DNA from 3 places in the Pseudoalteromonas sp. A41-2 genome. Region 2 is predicted to be linked to each of the others. Evidence: predicted binding sites of a transcription regulator. Region 2 holds the regulator's gene; each other region holds the start of a gene.
The links. The regulator NrdR, encoded in region 2, represses ribonucleotide reductase genes. The targets are predictions, from matches to a motif close to AAACACNANATNTNGTGTTT.
Positions count from the first base shown of each region.

Region 1: nrdA (class 1a ribonucleoside-diphosphate reductase subunit alpha) is a predicted target of NrdR. The motif match lies at 3,342-3,361, and genes of this name have one in related genera.
Region 3: nrdG (anaerobic ribonucleoside-triphosphate reductase activating protein) is a predicted target of NrdR. The motif match lies at 2,675-2,694, and genes of this name have one in related genera.

Region 1 is NZ_CP065231.1:1,649,510-1,656,770, forward strand. It holds gene nrdB (class Ia ribonucleoside-diphosphate reductase subunit beta) at 1-886, opposite strand, end outside; gene nrdA (class 1a ribonucleoside-diphosphate reductase subunit alpha) at 956-3,241, opposite strand; gene IT970_RS07570 (HAD family hydrolase) at 3,631-4,302, opposite strand; gene ubiG (bifunctional 2-polyprenyl-6-hydroxyphenol methylase/3-demethylubiquinol 3-O-methyltransferase UbiG) at 4,302-5,012, opposite strand; gene gyrA (DNA topoisomerase (ATP-hydrolyzing) subunit A) at 5,189-7,261, shown strand, end outside.
Region 2 is NZ_CP065231.1:2,689,305-2,696,565, reverse strand. It holds gene glyA (serine hydroxymethyltransferase) at 37-1,293, shown strand; gene nrdR (transcriptional regulator NrdR) at 1,402-1,851, shown strand; gene ribD (bifunctional diaminohydroxyphosphoribosylaminopyrimidine deaminase/5-amino-6-(5-phosphoribosylamino)uracil reductase RibD) at 1,854-2,993, shown strand; gene IT970_RS12160 (riboflavin synthase) at 2,998-3,651, shown strand; gene ribBA (bifunctional 3,4-dihydroxy-2-butanone-4-phosphate synthase/GTP cyclohydrolase II) at 3,694-4,809, shown strand; gene ribH (6,7-dimethyl-8-ribityllumazine synthase) at 5,040-5,504, shown strand; gene nusB (transcription antitermination factor NusB) at 5,520-5,930, shown strand; gene thiL (thiamine-phosphate kinase) at 5,975-6,949, shown strand; gene IT970_RS12135 (phosphatidylglycerophosphatase A family protein) at 6,946-7,261, shown strand, end outside.
Region 3 is NZ_CP065231.1:2,959,812-2,967,072, reverse strand. It holds gene IT970_RS13375 (alginate export family protein) at 1-13, shown strand, start outside; gene IT970_RS13370 (NarK family nitrate/nitrite MFS transporter) at 345-1,817, shown strand; gene mog (molybdopterin adenylyltransferase) at 1,903-2,430, opposite strand; gene nrdG (anaerobic ribonucleoside-triphosphate reductase activating protein) at 2,696-3,148, shown strand; gene nrdD (anaerobic ribonucleoside-triphosphate reductase) at 3,154-4,953, shown strand; gene IT970_RS13350 (hemerythrin domain-containing protein) at 4,987-5,568, opposite strand; gene IT970_RS13345 (S8 family peptidase) at 5,838-7,261, shown strand, end outside.

The sequences.
Region 1 (7,261 bases), 1.0 Mb from region 2:
AGCCATCTTTAAACAGGTATTCAGCCCAGTCTTTTTCTTGCTCTGCGGCATCAACAAACATTTTAATTGCTTCATCTTTACATTGCGCTGCAACAATCGCCATTTCAGGATCGTCTTTACCGTCTTGCATAATGTTTAAGATGTGTTGTGTGCCTGATAAATGAAGAGCTTCATCACGCGCAATTAATTTAATGATTTTTGCATTGCCTTCCATTAGCTCGCGTTCAGCAAACGCGAATGAACATGCAAAGCTGACATAAAAACGAATTGCTTCCAGAATATTAACCGACATCATCGCAAGGTAAAGCAACTTTTTAAGGTCGAACAAGCTCACTTTAACTTCTTCACCATTAATCACATGTTTACCTTCACCGTAAAGGTTGTAAATCGAAATCATGTTGATTAATTCATCGTAATACTTAGTCACCGCATCGGCACGTTCACTGATTTTTTCGTTACTCACGATATCATCAAAAATAAGCTCAGGTGACTGCGTTACGTTACGAATAATGTGCGTGTAAGAACGGCTGTGAATTGTTTCACTAAATGCCCATGTTTCAATCCACGTTTCAAGTTCAGGAATTGACACAATTGGCAGTAAGGCAACGTTAGGCGAACGACCTTGCACACTATCAAGTAATGTTTGGTATTTTAAGTTACTTAAAAAAATGTGTTTTTCATGGTCAGGTAAAGCTTGAAAATCAAGACGGTCTTTACTTACGTCAACTTCTTCAGGACGCCAGAAGAAAGATAATTGCTTTTCAATTAGCTTCTCGAAGATAGGGTACTTTTGTTGGTCGTAACGTGACACGTTTACCGTCTGGCCGAAAAACATCGGTTCTAGTAATTGGTTATTATGGTTTCGGCTAAAAGTTGTATATGACATAGTGAATACTCAAAAAACAGTCAGGACAAAGCGGGCTAAGGAGCCCGCTTGTGTATGTTATTAATTTAATTAGATTTTACAAGCACCGCCTGCACAACCATCATCTTCCACCTCAGGTGTAAGCTCATCTTGAGCATCTGAAGCGCCATCACGGGTGTTATGATAATACAACGTTTTAACACCCAGTTTATATGCTGAAAGGAGGTCTTTTAAAAGCACCTTCATAGGTACTTTACCGCCTTCGTACTTAGATGGATCATAATTTGTATTCGCAGAGATCGTTTGGTCAACGAACTTCTGCATAATGCCCACTAATTGCAGATAACCATCGTTTGATGGGATATCCCAAAGTAGCTCATAATTGTCTTTTAGGCGCTCATACTCTGGTACTACTTGTTTCAAGATACCATCTTTACTTGCTTTAACACTGATGTGTCCACGCGGTGGCTCAATACCATTTGTTGCATTAGAGATTTGTGATGAAGTCTCTGATGGCATTAATGCCGACAATGTTGAGTTACGCATACCATGTTCTTTAATGTTTGCGCGCAGTGTATCCCAATCTAAGTGAAGAGGTTCATCACAGATTTGGTCAAGGTCGCGCTTGTACGTATCTGTTGGCATAATACCTTGCGAGTACGTTGTTTCATTAAATTTAGGGCAAGCACCACGTTCTTTAGCAAGCTCATTTGATGCTTTCATTAAATAATATTGAATTGCTTCAAATGTTTGGTGCGTTAATGCATTTGCACTACCGTCAGAATAACGTTTACCGTTTTTAGCAAGGTAGTATGCGTAGTTGATGACACCAATACCTAACGTGCGACGACCCATGGTTGCGTTTTTCGCTGCAGGGACAGGGTAGTCTTGGAAATCAAGTAAGTTATCAAGCGCACGTACTGCAAGTTCAGCAAGCTCTTCTAACTCATCAAGTGACTCAATTGCACCTAAGTTGAATGCAGAAAGTGTACACAGTGCGATTTCGCCTTCTTCGTCCATTACGTTACTAAGTGGCTTAGTCGGTAATGCAATTTCTAAACATAAGTTAGACTGACGGATCGGTGCTACCGTTGAGATAAACGGGCTATGAGTATTACAGTGGTCAACGTTTTGTAAGTAAATACGACCTGTACTAGCACGCTCTTGTGCGAACATTGAGAACAGCTCAATCGCTTTAATACGTTTTTTACGAATCGACTCATCTTGCTCGTATTTTACGTATAGCTCATCAAATTTAGCTTGGTCTTCGAAGAATGCATCGTAAAGACCCGGTACGTCTGATGGGCTGAATAAAGTAATGTAGTCGTCTTTAATTAAACGGCTGTACATTAATTTGTTGAACTGTACACCGTAATCTAGATGACGAACACGGTTGTCATCAACACCACGGTTATTTTTAAGGACTAATAAGTTTTCAACTTCTAAATGCCACAGCGGGTAGAATAGGGTTGCTGCACCACCACGGACACCGCCTTGAGAACAGCTCTTAACCGCCGTTTGGAAGTGTTTATAAAATGGAATACACCCAGTATGGTATGCTTCACCGTTACGGATTGGGCTACCTAAAGCACGAATACGGCCCGCATTAATACCAATACCTGCACGTTGTGATACGTATTTTACAATCGCAGATGATGTCGCATTAATTGAATCAAGGCTATCACCACACTCAATCAGTACACATGAACTAAATTGACGCGTAGGTGTACGCACACCAGCCATAATAGGAGTCGGCAATGAAATTTTGAATGTCGAAACCGCGTCATAAAAGCGCTTGATGTAATCAAGGCGTGTTTCTCGAGGGTAGTCAGAGAATAAGCTCGCTGCCACTAAGATATATAAAAACTGCGCGCTTTCGTAAATTTCACCCGTTACACGGTTCTGTACTAGGTATTTCCCTTCAAGCTGCTTTACAGCGGCATAGCTGAAGTTTAGATCACGGTTATGATCAATATACGCATCTAACTCGTCAATTTCTTGCTCAGTGTAATCAACGAGTAAGTGTTGATCATAACGTTTGTCTTCAACCAGTTTTGTAATGTGGTCGTATAAACGCGGCGGCTCAAATTGACCATACGCTTTCTTACGTAAATGGAATACAGCTAAACGAGCAGCAAGGTATTGATAATCAGGGGTATCTTTAGAGATCTGATCGGCTGCTGCTTTAATGATAGTTTCGTGAATGTCGTCAGTACGAATGCCATCGTAAAATTGAATATGTGATTTCAATTCAACTTGTGACACAGACACATTATTTAGACCTTCGGCGGCCCAAGCGATGACGCGATGGATCTTATCTAGATCAAGTGACTCTTTACGGCCGTCACGTTTGCTTACAGATAGCTGTTGGTTCATAGTTTTGCCTGTATTCCTTGGGAAATTATATTTTTAGTGACAAAGGTATTCTTAATTATAATTATTATTAGCACCAGCATGAGTCAATTGAATAACATTTAGCCACAATATCTGGTGTTCTTTAAAACGCAGATCACAAGATAGTGTGGTCTGCGATCATTTGCAAGGGATAGAAATGCCCCATTTTGTGGATAACTATTGGATAAACGAATTGTGTTAGTAAGCATTAACCTTTGATCATTCATTGATGATGAAATTTGTAAAAATCAACTCAAGATCTACAAAAATTATCGTTTTTAAAAATAATTTCTGACTGTTTTTTTTATCAACAAAGTTTGCTTAAAACTCAACCCAATCACAATATATGGTGTTTTAACTTAAAACTAACACTATATATGGATAAATCCATCAGTTGGAGTTTGCCAGTTAAAATCTGCGCCCCAGCTCAGTGCGGTATCCACACTTGGTATATAACCCCAAAGTGCAGTTGCACTGTACATATTGGCAGCTTTTGCTGCTTGTATGTCGCGTTCGGCATCACCTATGTATAAGCAACGCGTTGGATCAACATCGAGCATGTTTGCAGTATGAATAAGTGGCTCTGGCGATGGTTTAGCAACTGCTAAGGTATCACCACTCACGACAGCCATGGCATTAGCAAGGCTTGGGATAGCTTGCACCAATGGCTCGGTTAAAAAGCCGGGCTTATTGGTCATGATCCCCCATTTAATGCTGTTTTGCTCAAGTGAGGCGAGAAGTTGCTCTATGCCATTAAAGCACTTGCTATGAATCGCAATGTCTTCTGCATAATAGTCGAGCAGTTGCTGCCTTAATGCTAATTGTTCAACGTCGGGCCATTTATCACCAAAGCCGACCTCTAATAATGCATTGGCCCCATTTGACGCTGCTGGGCGATAAATGCTTTTATCAACAGGCGCGATATTCGCATCTGCTAATACGCGATTTAATGCGCCGCCAAGGTCATCCGCAGTATCGAGTAATGTGCCATCTAAATCAAAAATAAAGGCATCAAAAGCGATATCAGGATTACAACCAGCCATTAGGCAAGTTTCTCAAAATGAAGAATGTAATTAACACTCACATCATCATTTAAACTGTATTGCTTAGAAAACGGATTATAGCTGAGGCCTGTGCTTGCTCTTACTTTTAAGCCTGCATCTTCTGCCCATGCAATTAATTGGGCGGGTTTTATAAACTTTTTATGGTCGTGCGTGCCTTCGGGCACCATTTTTAATAACTTTTCAGCACCCACAATGGCGTATAAATACGCTTTAGGTGTTTTATTTAATGTCGAAAAGAACACATCGGCGCCAGGTTTTGCAAGCTCAGCGACCGCACGAATGATAGAAGCAGGGTCTGGCACGTGCTCTAACATTTCCATACAGGTGATTACATCAAAGCGAGCAGGGTGCTCTTTCGCAAACTCTTCAGCCGGTACTTTCATATAATCAACAGGGACACCGGTTTCTAAACTGTGTAACTTAGCAACGGTTAATGGCTCTTGACCCATATCGATGCCTGTTACTTTAGCTCCCATGCGTGCCATGCTTTCACTTAAAATGCCGCCACCACAGCCAACATCTAAGGTTTCTTTATCAAATAAGCCGCCAACTTTGTCGGCAACAAAATCCAAGCGAAGAGGATTTATTTCATGAAGAGGTTTGAACTCTCCGTCGCGGTCCCACCAACGTTCAGCGATGGCTTCAAACTTTGCAATTTCTGCATTATCTACATTTTGATGTTCGGTCATAAAAAACTTCCTCGTCAATCTGAGGCCATTATATAGGGGTAAATTAATAAATCGCAAAGATTTAGCGCCTGTAAATCTAAATTAATTGTGGTAGCATGGTCATGAAATAATAACTAAAGCTCTAAAGGCGGCGCTTTGCCTCTTTATGAGTCAATACTGAAGGAATGTGAAATCAAATGACTGATCTCGCCAATGAAATTCTGCCAGTCAATATTGAAGATGAATTAAAAAACTCCTACCTTGATTACGCAATGAGCGTAATTGTAGGACGTGCATTGCCAGACGTACGTGATGGTCTAAAACCTGTTCACCGTCGTGTTTTATTCGCAATGAACGAACTCAATAATGATTGGAATAAGCCTTACAAAAAATCAGCACGTGTTGTTGGTGATGTAATCGGTAAGTACCACCCACATGGCGACAGCGCGGTATATGACACCATCGTACGTATGGCGCAGCCTTTCTCATTACGCTATATGCTTGTTGATGGCCAAGGTAACTTTGGTTCAGTTGACGGTGACTCTGCGGCAGCAATGCGTTATACGGAAGTCCGTATGGCAAAAATGTCACATGAGCTATTAGCCGACCTCGAAAAAGAAACGGTTGATTACGTACCTAACTATGATGGTACGGAGCAAATTCCTGACGTATTACCGACGAAAGTACCTAACTTATTAGTGAATGGTTCATCGGGTATTGCGGTTGGTATGGCGACGAACATTCCGCCACATAACTTAACTGAAGTTATTAATGGGTGTTTGGCACTGATCCAAAACCCAGATATGACAATTGCTGATCTGATTGAATATATCCCAGGTCCAGATTTCCCTACAGCCGCGATCATTAATGGTAAGAAAGGCATAGAGCAAGCTTACCTAACGGGTCGTGGTAAAGTGTACATCCGCGCACGCGCAGAAATTGAAGTAGACGAAAAAACGGGTCGTGAAACGATCATCGTCCACGAAATTCCGTACCAAGTTAACAAAGCACGCTTGATTGAAAAAATCGCTGAACTTGTTAAAGACAAAAAAATTGAAGGCATTAGCGCACTCCGTGATGAATCAGATAAAGACGGTATGCGTATCGTTATCGAGATTAAACGTGGTGATGTAGGTGAAGTTATTCTGAATAACCTTTATGCACAAACACAGTTACAAACCGTGTTTGGTATGAATATGGTTGCACTTGATAACAACCAGCCTAAGTGTTTCAACTTAAAAGAAATGCTTGAAGCATTTATCATTCACCGCCGCGAAGTAGTCACCCGTCGTACGGTATTTGATTTACGCAAAGCCCGTGACCGTGCCCATACGCTTGAAGGCTTAGCGATTGCCCTTGCGAATATCGACCCAATCATTGAGTTAATTCGTAAATCACCTACGCCTGCTGAAGCAAAAGCAGCTTTAACAGCAAGGTCTTGGGAACTAGGCACTGTTAAAGCCATGCTTGAAAAAGCCGGTGAAGAAAATGTAGCGCGTCCTGATTGGCTAGCACCAGAGCTAGGTATTCGTGATGGTGAGTACTATTTATCTGAGCAACAAGCACAGGCGATCCTTGACCTACGTTTACACAAACTAACGGGTCTTGAGCATGAGAAGATCTTAGACGAGTACCAAACACTACTCGATCTTATTGCTGAACTACTTTATATCCTTTCAACCCCAGATCGCCTTATGGAAGTAATCCGCGACGAACTAGTTGAAATTAAAGAACAATATGGTGACGAGCGTCGTACAGAAATCAGTGCAGCAGCTCACGATATCAGCCTTGAAGACTTAATTAATGAAGAAGACGTTGTCGTAACGCTTTCTCATGAAGGGTATGTGAAGTATCAGCCATTATCAGACTACGAAGCACAACGTCGTGGTGGTAAAGGTAAATCAGCAACGAAGATGAAAGATGAAGATTTCATTGAACGTCTCCTTGTTGCAAATACACACGATACGATTCTGTGTTTCTCGACTGCTGGTCGTTTATACTGGCTGAAAGTATACCAATTACCACTTGCCAGCCGTGCAGCGCGTGGTAAGCCAATTGTGAACTTACTGCCGCTTGAAGCTGACGAACGTATCACTGCAATTCTACCTGTACGTGAGTACGAAGAAGATAAATACATCTTCATGGCTACAGCATTTGGTACAGTTAAGAAAACACCATTAACGGCTTATAGCCGTCAACGTGCAAGCGGTATCATTGCGGTCAACCTAAATGAAGGCGATAGCCTAATTGGTGTTGATATCACTGATGGT
Region 2 (7,261 bases):
CAAAAAAACACCATACACGTTGCCTTAGGAGACCCCATGTTAGAACGTAGCATGAATATTTCGGATTTCGATCCAGAGTTATTTGCAGCCATCACTAAAGAGACGGCTCGTCAAGAAGAGCACATCGAACTGATCGCGTCTGAAAACTACTGTAGCCCACGCGTGCTAGAAGCACAGGGTTCTCAGCTTACAAACAAATATGCTGAAGGTTATCCAGGCAAACGTTACTATGGCGGTTGTGAGCACGTTGACGTTGTTGAACAATTAGCAATTGACCGTGCAAACGAGTTATTCGGCACAGACTACGCAAACGTACAACCGCACGCTGGTTCACAAGCTAATGCGGCTGTTTTCCAAGCGCTTCTTCAGCCACATGACACCGTACTAGGTATGAGCTTAGCTCATGGTGGCCACTTAACGCATGGTTCACACGTTAACTTTTCTGGTAAAACGTACAACGCAATTCAATATGGCCTAAATGAAGAAACGGGCGAAATTGATTACGCTCAAGTTGAAGCACTAGCACTAGAGCACAAACCAAAAATGATCATTGCGGGTTTCTCTGCATACTCAGGTATCGTTGATTGGGCTAAGTTCCGTGAAATCGCTGATAAAGTGGATGCGTACTTATTCGTAGATATGGCACACGTTGCAGGTCTTATTGCGGCTGGCGTATACCCAAGCCCAATCCCTCACGCGCATGTTGTTACAACAACAACTCATAAAACATTAGCGGGTCCTCGTGGCGGTCTAATTGTTTCTGCGTGTGGTGATGAAGAGATCTATAAAAAGCTTAACAGCGCCGTATTCCCGGGTGGCCAAGGTGGTCCTTTATGTCACATCATCGCTGCTAAAGCGGTTGCGTTTAAAGAAGCATTACAGCCTGAATTCAAAACATACCAAGCGCAAGTGGTTAAAAACGCACAAGCAATGGTTGAAGTGTTACAAGAGCGTGGCTATAAAGTTGTTTCTGGTAAAACAGACAACCACTTATTCCTTCTAGACCTAATTGATAAAGATATCACAGGTAAAGATGCTGACGCTGCCCTTGGTAATGCAAACATCACAGTAAACAAAAACTCAGTACCAAATGACCCACGTTCACCGTTTGTAACGTCGGGTCTTCGTATTGGTTCTCCGGCAATTACGCGCCGTGGTTTCAAAGAAGCTGAGTCTAAAGAACTTGCTGGCTGGATCTGTGACGTACTAGACAACATCAACGATGCATCAGTACAAGCAGAAGTAAAAGAGAAAGTTAAAGCAATCTGTAAAAAACTACCTGTTTACGCTTAATTGCTGGTTAAACCGTAATTAAGATAACAATAGTGTTGTTTTTTGCTATTATAAAGGCCGCTTACTAAGCGGTCTTTTTTTGTTTTTTATAAACGGAAGTTTAACCTTATGCATTGCCCTTTTTGCACAGCAAAAGATACTAAAGTAATCGATTCACGACTTGTTGGCGGTGGTCACCAAGTTAGACGCCGTCGCGAATGCAACGAATGTCACGAGCGTTTTACCACCTTTGAAGGTGCTGAACTTGTTATGCCAAGGGTGATAAAGCAAGACGGTAGTCGAGAACCTTTTAACGAAGACAAATTATTAAATGGTCTGCACCGCGCATTAGAAAAACGCCCAGTGAGTACAGAGCAAATCGAAGAAGTCGTCAACGTGATTAAATCACAGCTACGTGCCACCGGAGAGCGTGAAATCTCAAGCCATTTAATCGGCGAGTGTATTATGGAATCGCTCAAAAAGCTTGATAAAGTAGCTTATGTTAGGTTTGCCTCAGTATATCGCTCATTTGAAGATATTCGTGAGTTTGGCGAAGAAATTGCCCGTTTAGGTGATTAAGCATGTCGTTCACTGAACTTGATAGCATTTATATGGCACGCGCTATTGAGCTTGCCAAACAGGGCCGTTTTACCACGACGCCAAACCCTAATGTGGGTTGTGTACTTGTTAAAGACGGCCATATAGTTGGTGAGGGTTTTCATCAACTTGCCGGGCAGGGTCATGCCGAGGTGAATGCACTGGCCGTTGCTGGCGATAATGCCAAAGGGGCAACAGCCTATGTGACGCTTGAACCTTGCAGTCATTATGGTCGTACTCCGCCCTGTGCTGAAGGTCTAAAAGCGGCCGGTGTGAGTAAAGTGATTGCTGCAATGGTAGACCCAAATCCAGCAGTCAGTGGCCGTGGCTTACAAATATTGGCTGATGCAGGTATTGACGTTGCCTCTGGGTTACTTGAGCAACAGGCGCGCGATTTAAACAAAGGCTTTTTGAAGCGAATGGAAACAGGGTTGCCTTTTGTTACCTGTAAAATGGCCTGTAGTTTAGATGGAAAAACGGCACTTAATAACGGCCAAAGTAAATGGATCACGGGTCCGCAAGCACGCCAAGACGTTCAAGCATTTCGCGCACAAAGCTGCGCAATTTTGAGTGGTGCAGATACCGTTATCAGTGATAACGCCAAATTAAATGTGCGTACTGAAGAGCTGCCATTTGCAATGCCAACATCATTGCCGATACGTCAGCCAACACGTGTGATTATCGATTCGCAAAACAGACTCACCCCAGATCTCGCTTTATTTAGTATTGAGAGTCCGGTGATTATTTTCACAACACAGCTTGATAATCAGCAGCAATGGCCACATTTTGTAAAACACGAAGTGGTGGCAGCTAACAAAAATAAAGTTGATTTATCGGCCGTTTTAGCACGGTTAGCCGAATTACAATTTAATCATATTTGGCTTGAAGCAGGAGCAACCTTAGCGGGCGCTTTTGCACAGCAAGACCTAATTGACGAATACATTGTTTATATTGCCCCAAAGTTAATAGGTGATATGGGCAAAAGCTTACTAAACTTTGCAGAAGTAACAGCCATGGGTGATGTCACTCAATTAACGTTTACCGACACACAGATAATTGGCGACGATATCCGCTTAACAGCGTACAAAGCAAAGCAAGCCACACACACTGAAGATAAAGAGTAGCATTATGTTTACTGGAATAATTGAAGCAACAGGTAAAATTGTTGAATTAACACAAAAACAAGGTGATCTCGCTATTCGTATTCAAAGTAATGATTTGGATATGAAAGACGTAAAATTAGGCGACAGTATTGCAACAAATGGTGTGTGCTTAACAGTGGTTACTAAACATAGCGATGGCTTCAGTGCTGATTTATCAAATGAAACCATTAGCCTGACAGGGTTTGCGCACTATAAAAAAGGCCAAACCGTGAATCTAGAAAAGGCTATGCAGCCAATTTCTCGCCTTGGTGGGCATTTAGTGTCAGGCCATGTTGATGGCATCGCGACAGTTGAAAGCATTACCGCCAATGCCAGAGCAACAGAGTACTGGCTAAGTACCGACCATAATTTAATGAAATACATTCCGTATAAAGGGTCGGTATGTATAGATGGAATTAGTTTAACGGTGAATGAGGTCGAGCAAAATCGCTTCAAGCTGACCATTGTTCCACACACCGCTGAGCAAACGACGATTGCAGAATTTCAAGTGGGCACGCAGGTTAACTTAGAAGTTGATCAAATTGCTCGCTACTTAGAGCGCCTGATCAAAGGGGCTGAACAACCTTCCCGTTCAGACATATCTATGAGCTTGTTAGCGCAAGCTGGTTTTATTAAATAAGCGAAGATACGTCATTATTAATCATACTCTCATGGGCACATTATGAATTTACACAGCGCGCAAGAAATTATCGATGACATTAAAGCCGGTAAAATGGTTATTTTAATGGACGATGAAGATAGAGAAAATGAAGGCGATTTAATTATCGCAGCAGAGCACATAAGTGCAGATGCTATCAATTTTATGGCAACGCATGGTCGTGGTTTAATTTGTTTAACCATGACTCAAGAGCGTTGTCAGCAGTTAGAATTACCGTTAATGGTTAAAAATAACGGAGCGGCTTTCTCAACAAACTTTACAATGTCGATTGAAGCTGCAAAAGGCGTAACAACCGGTATTTCAGCTGCTGACCGTGCACGCACAGTGCAAGCGGCCATCGCGAAAGGAGCTGTGCCAAGTGATATCGTACAGCCGGGTCATATTTTCCCTATTATGGCACAACCTGGTGGCGTTCTTACCCGTGCGGGTCACACTGAAGCGGGCTGTGATTTAGCGCGCTTGGCTGGTCTTGAGCCTTCTTCTGTTATTGTTGAAATTCTCAATGCCGATGGCACCATGGCCCGTCGTCCCGACCTTGAAGTGTTTGCTAAAGAGCATGGTCTGAAGATTGGTACAATTGCTGATTTAATCGAGTACAGAAATCTAAACGAAACCACCATTGAACGTGTTGCAAAATGTAAGTTGCCAACCGATCACGGTGAATTCGATTTAGTAACGTATAAAGACACCATTGATGGTCAGCTCCACTATGCATTGCAAAAAGGCGACGTATCGAAAGATGACGCTACGTTAGTACGTGTTCACTTACAAAGTACGTTTAACGATATTTTACTGTCAGACCGCAGCGCAGATCGTAGCTGGAGTTTATCAGATGCAATGGCCTATATTGCTGAGCATAACGGCGTATTGGTTATCTTAGGTAAACAAGAATCAACCGAAGATCTTGAAGCAACGGTCAAAGCATTTGCAGCAGAAGATGCGGGTGAAAATGTCAGTCATCGTAAATTCCAAGGCACGTCACGCACAGTGGGTGTGGGGTCACAAATTTTAGCAGACCTTGGCATTGAGAAAATGCGCTTGATGAGTCGTCCGAAGAAGTATCATGCATTGTCTGGTTTCCACTTAGAAGTGGTTGATTACGTTGAGCCGCAGTCTTAATTAACGCACAGCTTAGTTAACAAAATTTACTAGCAAGCTAATTTTAAGGCCAAGGTATTCTTGGCCTATTGCATGTAAATTCAAGGCAGTAAGCGTTGAAAGTAACCGCTGGAGATAGATTTATTATCCAGAGTTCAGGTTAACTAGGCGACTTTTATATTTTTGTGGTATTATGCGCCGTAATTTTTGCGCAATCGCAACCGCTTAAACTTATTTTTTAGGGTTATTAAATGAAAATTATTGAAGGTAACAAATACGCACCGGGCAAAAAATTTGCCATTGTCATTTCACGCTTTAATGACTTTATTGGTAGCAGCCTTTTAGCAGGTGCTGTTGATGAGCTTAAGCGCACAGGTGGTGTATCTGACGACGACATTACTGTTGTTTACGTACCAGGTGCCGTTGAATTACCTTTAGCAGCGAAACGCGTTGCAGCAAAGAAAGAACATGATGCAATCATCGCCCTCGGTGTCGTGATCAGAGGTGGTACACCACACTTTGATTTAGTCGCTGGCGAATCAAACAAAGGTCTTGCACAAGTATCACTTGAGTACGATATCCCGGTTGCATTTGGCGTATTAACCACTGAAAGCATTGAACAAGCAATCGAACGCGCAGGCACCAAAATGGGCAATAAAGGCGGCGAAGCTGCTTTAGGCGCGCTCGAAATGGTTAATGTGTTAGACAAAATTTAAGTTTAAGGAATCTCTGTGAAACCAGCAGCAAGACGTAAAGCACGCATCTTAGCACTTCAGGCCGTATATTCTTGGCAGTTAAGTGCCAACCCAATTGCTGATATCGAACAGCAAATGTTAATTGAAAATGATGTGACTAAAATCGACGTCGAATATTTCAAAGACCTAGCACGTGGTGTTGTTGTTAACTGTAAGCAACTTGATCAGATTGTTGCACCACATTTAGCACGCCCTGCTGATGAGTTAGATATGGTCGAAAAAGCAATTTTACGTCTGTCTGCCTATGAGCTTAAGTTCCGTGAAGACGTACCCTATAAAGTAGCAATCAATGAAGGTATTGAGCTTGCGAAAATGTTTGGTGCTGAAGACAGTCATAAATTTGTCAACGGTGTACTTGATAAAGCAGTTAAAGAACTGCGTAAGTAAGTAACCCCGTAGAGGAGAGCCGGCTTGGGCCGGCTTTTTTGTGTATGAAGGAATTTGAATTAATCAATCGTTACTTTAAAGGTCGCGGTATTATCCGCCGTGATGTAAACCTTGGAATAGGTGACGATTGTGCGTTGGTCACCGTGCCTGAAAACTGTCAGTTAGCCGTGACAACTGATACCCTAGTTGCAGGAGTTCACTTTTTTGATGATATCTCTCCTCGTGCACTTGGACATCGAGCACTGGCCGTCAACTTAAGTGATTTAGCGGCGATGGGTGCAGAGCCTACGTGGATTTCGGTTGGTTTAACTTTGCCAGAAGCAAACGTTGAATGGCTTGAAGAGTTCACTGAAGGGATGCATGAAATTGCCGAATACTTTAATGTGCAAATTATAGGGGGAGACACCACGCAAGGGCCTCTCACCATTACTATTTGTGCAAAAGGTATCGTACCGCAAGGCAAAGCTCTGCGTCGCAGTGGTGCAAAAGTGGGTGATTGGATTTACGTGACAGGCCCCTTAGGTGATGCAGGTGTGGCGATTGAAGCGCGCAAGCAAGGTTTCAATATCGCACCAGAGCATTTATCGTATTTAAATAACCGCTTTGATTACCCCGCTCCTCGTGTTGCCGCAGGACAAGTATTGCGTGGTGCAGCATCTGCTGCAATCGATATCTCCGATGGCTTGTTGGCTGACTTAGGGCATATTTTAGCGCTTTCTCAAGTAAGCGCGGTTATAAATGTTGATAAAGTTCCGGTGTCTGACGCCGTGAATGCGTCAATTCCGCGTGCTGAGCAGTTTGATTATATTTTAAATTATGGTGACGATTACGAACTACTTTTCACTGTGCCAGAAAGTAATAAAAGCATGGTGGATATGAAGCTTCGTCAGTATGGCGTTGAAGCCAGTTGTATTGGACAAATCAAAAATGGCGTAGGCGAAATTGAACTTTTACTTGATGGTGAAAAATTTAACTATCAAGGTAAAGGATTTCAGCATTTTACGAAGGAGCCGGTTTGAGCAGTAACCGTTTATTCAATTTAAAACGTCCACATCAATTTTTTGGTTTGGGTTTCGGTTTAGGTTTAGCGCCTAAAGCGCCGGGTACATTTGGTACTTTTGCTGCGTTGCCACTAATTTTTACTACAATGTACTTTCCACTGTGGTTGCAAATTGTGTTTGCTGTGGTGATTAGTGTGTTTGGTATTTGGGCATGCGGTAAAACAGCTGATGACTTAGGGGTACATGATCATCCTGCCATTGTATGGGACGAAGTAGCTGGTTATTATATCACCATGATTGGTGCTGCTCTCAGTTGGCAGTCACTGTTAG
Region 3 (7,261 bases), 270 kb from region 2:
TCATAAGTTTTAATCGCTTAGCATGCTTTTTAGCCGCTAGATTAGTTTCAGTTCCCTGCAATTATGAGCCTCTTCGGAGGCTTTTTTCTGTGTGATATCCCAAAACCTCATTGTTATTCCTCCAATATCTCCTTTTATCTCCCTCGTAGAGTGATAGGGAGTGTTAATACACCTTAGTAGGTAGTAAGCGCAGTTAATAAAGGCATTGCTTTACAGTGCGCCTATTCATAGGGGGTAGAGGTGTTTTTGGCTGCACGGCGGTTACCTTTATTCCTTGATTTACATCAATTCTTTTTTAGTAAGTCGGCTCAGAATCAAATTAATAAAACCGTTTGGAGACGACAATGGCGAGTGAAAAATTTAACCTTTTTTCCTTTCAAGGAAAAATGAAAATCTTACATCTTAGTTGGCTTGCATTCTTTATCACCTTTTTTGTGTGGTTTAATTTTGCACCGTTACTACAGGCTGTAAAAACCACCTTGGGATTAAGTACAGAGCAAGTAAAAACACTACTGATCTTGAACGTGGCTTTGACCATTCCTGCCCGCGTGATTATTGGCATGCTAACCGATAAATATGGGCCAAGGTTAGTCTATTCATGTTTGCTGATTGTCAGCGCAGTACCTTGTTTAATGTTTGCTTTTGCTGATAGCTTTTTGCAAGCTGCCATTGCTCGTTTTTTACTTGGGTTTATCGGCGCAGGCTTTGTTATTGGTATCCGCATGGTGTCTGAGTGGTTCCCTCATCACGAATTAGGCACCGCAGAAGGTGTGTATGGTGGCTGGGGTAACTTTGGTTCCGCTGCTGCGGCTTTTTCACTGCCTACGTTGGCATTAATTTTTGGCGGCGATGATGGTTGGCGTTATGCAATTGGTATTACGGGTATAATGAGCTTTGTTTATGGTTTTATTTATTATTTTAATGTAACCAATACACCTAAAGGCTCGACGTACTTTCGCCCTAAAAATTTAGGGGCGATGGAAGTCACTTCTAAAGGCGATTTTTTCTTACTCCTAATCATGAAAATCCCTATGTATGCAGCAATGGCATTACTGGCTTGGAAACTCTCACCCAATGGTGTTGGGATGATTGAAGCAAATGTCGTACACCTTATTTATGGTGGGTTAGTGCTGTTGTACTTGTTTGAAGTTAAAAAAGTGTGGAACGTAAATAAAACGGTATTTGAGCAAGAAGTACCTGAGTTACATCGCTATAGTTTTAAGCAAGTAGCTGTGCTGGATATTTTGTATTTTACAAATTTTGGTTCTGAGCTTGCTGTGGTGTCAATGCTGCCGCTATTTTTTGCTGAGACCTTCTCACTTGACCCTGTTATGGCAGGGATGGTGGCCGGTGCGTATGCATTTATGAACTTAATGTCACGCCCAGCAGGTGGGTTTATTTCAGATAAGTTTGGTCGCCGTACAACGTTACTTATTTTAACCGCCGGTTTAGCCGCAGGTTATCTGTTAATGGGCATGGTTAATTCGCAGTGGCCATTATGGTTAGCAGTTGCAACAGCCATGGCGTGCTCTTTCTTTGTTCAATCAGGAGAAGGTGCTGTGTTTGCCGTCGTGCCATTAATTAAACGTCGCTTAACAGGGCAAATTGCAGGGATGACAGGGGCATATGGTAACGTTGGGGCAGTTACATTTTTAACGGTGTTATCGTTCGTCGATTATGCAACTTTCTTTTATGTTATCGCCGGTACGGCAATGATTGGCTTTGTTACTTTGTTCTTTATGGATGAACCGCGAGGTCAAATTGCTGAAGTACGCGAAGACGGGACTGTTGAACTGATTGATGTATCACACAAATAAATCTTAATACGATAGAAAAGCCAGCTTAAGCTGGCTTTTTTCGTTATTAACTAAGGGGATGTTTTAACGTTATGACAAACCTTATTTATGACTTAGGTCTAAATACTTGAACCACAGATTCATCACATTCTAAGTAAGGCCCTTCAAGTAAATCAATACAATAAGGCACCGCAGGAAATACGGCATCAAGACATTGACGAATCGCTTTGGGTTTGCCCGGTAAGTTAATAATTAATGAGCGGTCTCTTATCCCCGCTGTTTGTCGAGAGAGTATAGCCGTTGGCACGTATTTTAAGCTTTCAGTACGCATTAACTCACCAAATCCTGGCATCATTTTGTCACACACCGCTTCTGTGGCTTCGGGGGTTATGTCTCGTTTGGCGGGACCCGTTCCACCTGTGGTAATGATTAAAGCGCATTGTTCTTGATCGGCAAGCTCGCATAATGCCGCTTCAATTAAATGTTGCTCGTCTTCAACTAATCGATAGCATGCCTGCCATGGCGAACTTAAATAGTCATTTAATGTATCGGTGATAGCGGGTCCCGATAAGTCATCGTACTGGCCTCGGCTTGCGCGATCACTAACAGTCAAAATTCCAATTTTCGCAGTCATTTTCATCTCTTTACAATTCATTTATTCGCACTCTAGCAAAGTGATGGGTAAAGGTAACTCCTCCAAAGTAGGTAGAGGTGTCTGGGTGGCGCTCCGTTTCGCTGCATTTTATTTTTGACAGGAGGGGGTTTTGATTGGCTACCCATTTTGTTCTTTTGGCAGAACTAAGCTGCTTTGATCTAGATCAAGTTTCAAACTGGCTTAAAACGGTGTTGATACTATATATTGATCATATTGAAATTTAAAACACAATATGTAGTGGTTTATGTTTAATGTATTAGAACCCCAAGTGTGCTTTCAAGAAGTCCCTGGACACATTGCGTTAGGCTTTGTGTGCACGGGGTGCCCCTTGCGCTGTCCTGGGTGTCATAGCGTTGATACATGGGATCCAAAGCATGGTGAGCGGTTAACATCGCAACGCTTTCTAGGGTTACTTGAGCGCTATAAGCACTTGATAACTTGTGTGGTGTTTTTTGGCGGAGAATGGCAGGAAGGTGATTTAGTTTATTTTTTAAAGTTAGCAACGCAGCAAGGCTTAGCAACGTGTTTGTATACCGGGCTTGAGGATGTGTCGGAGCAATTAAAAGCACAGCTGACTTATGTAAAAACGGGCCGTTATGTCGCTGAATTAGGTGGCCTGGCGAGCCATTTAACTAATCAACGATTTATTGAAATTGCTTCGGGTAAGGTACTTAACTCATTATTTTTAAAAGGATAACAAAAATGTCTATGCTGAATTGTGAACAATTAAAAGAAAAAATGCGTTTCATCGAAAACTATACACAGGCCAAGAATGCGGCCGATGGTTCTAAAGTGGATGCGAATGCAAATGTGACATTAAAAAATATAGCGACGCTAGAATCAGAAATAATGAAAGACTTTTTCATTCACGTTAATCGCACTCAGGTGAGCAATAAAATAACCGCGCTTTTCGGCGAGTCATTGGGCAAAGAGTACCTTCGACAAATTGAGAACCATGAAATTTATGTGCATGATGAAACGAGCTTAAAGCCTTACTGTACTTCTATCACCATGTATCCATTTTTATTGGATGGGCTAACCAAATTAGGGGGAGAGTCTAAGGCACCTAAGCATTTAGAATCGTTCTGCGGCAGTTTTGTGAATCTTGTTTTTGCAATTAGCGCGCAGTTTGCAGGGGCTGTCGCGACGGTCGAATTTTTAATGTATTTTGATTACTTTGCGCGTAAGGATTACGGCGATGATTATTTAGTTACTCACTATAAACAGATAGAAAATCACTTACAGCACGTCGTGTACGCTTTAAATCAACCCGCTGCTGCACGAGGTTATCAAAGCGTATTTTGGAATATCTCGTTGTACGATAGTGCATACTTTGAGGCTATGTTTGGTCATTTTGTGTTTCCTGATATGACGGCTCCCGATTGGTCGTCTTTAAAGGCACTGCAAAGCATGTTTTTAAATTGGTTTAACCAAGAGCGAAACAAAGCTGTTTTAACATTCCCTGTTGTCACCGCTGCCATGCTAGTAGAAGACAATGAACCTAAAGATAAAGAATTTGCATTGATGTGTGCCGAAAACTTAAGTCAAGGCGGCTCATTTTTTGTTTATCAATCAACCGATGCTGATTCATTAGCCTCATGCTGTCGACTTCGTAATGAAATTAGCGATCATAGTTTTTCGTATAGTTTAGGCGCGGGGGGCGTTTCGACGGGCTCTATCAATGTTATTACACTCAATATGAATCGATTGGTGCAAGATGGCAGAGACCTAGCAACAGAAATAAGAAAAATACATGCTTATCAAATCGCGTATCGCACCTTAATGGAAGAGTACCAGCAAGCGGGCATGCTACCGGTGTACGACGCAGGGTTTATTTCCTTTAACAAGCAATTTTTAACCATTGGTATTAATGGCATGGTTGAAGCCGCAGAGTATTTAGGTATTCAAGTGGGGGTTAATGATGCGTATAAAGAATGGGTGAAAAGTCAGTTAGAAGTGATTTATAAAGAGAATCGCTTAGCAACAAAAGAGACCGGCTTTTTATTTAACACTGAGTTTGTTCCTGCTGAAAATTTAGGGATAAAAAATGCCAAATGGGATAGCGAAGATGGCTACTTCACGCCAAGAGAATGCTACAACAGTTATTTCTATTTAGTAGAAGACACAACACTAAATCACCTTGATAAGTTTATATTGCATGGTAAATCGATGACAGAGTTTTTAGATGGTGGCTCAGCACTGCATTTGAATTTAGAAGAGCATTTAGACACTGAGCAATATATGCAGTTATTTAATGTGGCAGCGCGAACGGGGTGCAATTATTTTTGCATTAATGTGAGGATCACCATTTGTAATCACTGTGAGTATATCGATAAGCGCTCAAGGCAATCATGCTCACAGTGTGGTTCAACAGATATTGATTATGGCACACGCGTGATTGGCTACTTAAAAAGAGTGTCGTCATTTAGTCATGGCCGACGCAAAGAGCACAAATTGCGACATTACCAATGCACAAAAGTACAACAATCAGCGTTAGCCTAACAATGTAAAGGGGCGTCTATTGCCCCTTTTGCCTTAACCTTGCATAAAAAGAATATTATTTTCTAAATGAATGTGCTCGTTTAAATCGTTGTAGAGCTCATGTATTTTGGCATAAAGACGCTGCCAGTCTTCATCAGCATCGTGCGGAGGAGTAAACTTATTGGTGAGTGTGGTTAATTTTTCGAGTGCCTTCTCGTGCTCTAAGTGTTCTGCTTCCATCACACTAATAGGACCCGATGGATAATAACCTTTCATGATCATTGGGAATAAAATGGCCTCTTCTTTCATCATATGTTCTTCAAGTTCATATTTCATTTGCGATAAATGAGATTCCAGATGATGAGGGTAGTCACAATGATCAGTATTTTTTAATTTCACTGCTTTGGTTAATTGGATCAATTGTTGAAATTGCATTCTGTGCTTTTCATGAAAATTATCGATGATATGCGCAATGAGCTTGATGGGCGATTGTGCCTCCCAGTTTATGTTACTGCCTGAAATAGCTTGTCCAATATGAGTGTGTTGCTTGGTGGTTGAGTTATCTTCATTGACAAGGTCAATAGCATTAGCGCTTTCGCTCGCTATATCATTTGATGTTTCTGTACGAGCAGACATTCTCAATCCTTACTTTTAAATGACGAATGGTTTAATCAATCTAGTTGAAACATAGGACGAAAGATATTCCTCAAAGGGGATAGAAAACGCTTAACCTTTACTAGGTAGTGCCCGTAAAAATTCATTTAATACCTTACCTAATAGGGGATTTCCCTCATGCCATGTAGGGATTGATCCTGATAGCTGCCAACTTCATTCGGCTATTTAATTAGAAATGTAAATAAAACATTAACCATTTTAGGCGTCAATTCACGCAAGGTAGGTGTCAGATGAAACTATTAATGAAAAATATGGCGGTTGGTTTAACGCTTGCAGGATTCAGTTTAAACGCAGCGGCAGCCGCAGTGATAGGCTCTCAATTAGAGCAACAGCTTAAAACTATGTCGCTCACAGACAAAGCGATGGTGGTTGTAAGTTACGAGCAAATGGAAGCACTTAAAGCCACACAAATAAGTAAGTTAATTAATCTAGGTATCACACAAAGTGTGCAATTTAAGTCATTACCAATGATTGGTGTTGTTGCATCACCTACACAAATTAAAAAGTTAGCAGCAATGGAAGGGGTTCGCTCTATTTTTGCAAATAGACCTTTAACTTATTACAACCTAGAAGCGCGAGAAATTACGGGGGTTGAAAAGCTTCAATCAGACGAATTCACGGCTAATAATGGGATGACGTTCACAGGTAAGGGCGTCACCGTTCTTGTCAATGATTCTGGCATTGATGCGTCACTCGCTGATTTAGAGTATGGCGCTAAAGTCATTGAAAACGTGCAAGGGATTACTCATGCCAGTGCTATTTCAATTACTGGTGCAAGTGGTGTGTGGATTGAAGGCCAACTTAACACCGATTTAAATGTAGGTCATGGCACACACTGTGCGGGCACTGTGGCTGGTTGGGGAAGCCATTCTGATGGTAAGTACCAAGGTGCAGCACCGGGTGCTGATTTAATTGGTTATGGTTCTGGCGCAGGTATTTCTATTTTGGATGCTCTGGGTGGTTATGACTATGCCATTACCCATATTTGGGATTTTAATTCGCCGATTCGTATCATGAGTAACTCATGGGGAAGCAGTGGTAAGTTTGAAAGCCATGATCCTATTTCATTGGCATCTTATAAAGCTTACAAGTTGGGTATGTTATCAGTGTTTGCTGCGGGTAATTCAGGTTCAGGCGAAGATACTCACAACCCATATGCACAAATTCCATGGGGAATGTCGGTGGGTGCAGGCACAAAGCAAGGTGATTTAATTGATTTTTCATCACGGGGTAAAAGTGGTGAACAAGGCACCTTTACTATGCCAGACGGCAGTGAGTGGCAGTATAAAAATGAAATAACAATAGTCGCACCGGGAGTGGATATTATTTCGACACGCGCAAAAACGAACATCGTGTCGAACGGCGGTGCAGATGACATTGACGCAATTGAAGCTGAATACTTACCTTATTACACAATGATTTCAGGCACGTCAATGGCCACCCCCCATGTTGCGGGTGTGGCTGCGCTGATGCTGGAAGCAAACCCCGACTTAACACCGCTTCAAATTAAACAGATTATGCAAGAAACAGCGACAAACATGCCGGGCTATCAAGCATGGGAAGTGGGCGCTGGTTATGTCAATGCGTATGCCGCTGTAGCAGGCGCATTGGGTTATAACGCTGAAAATAGTGTCACAGTAAATAACTTAAACGA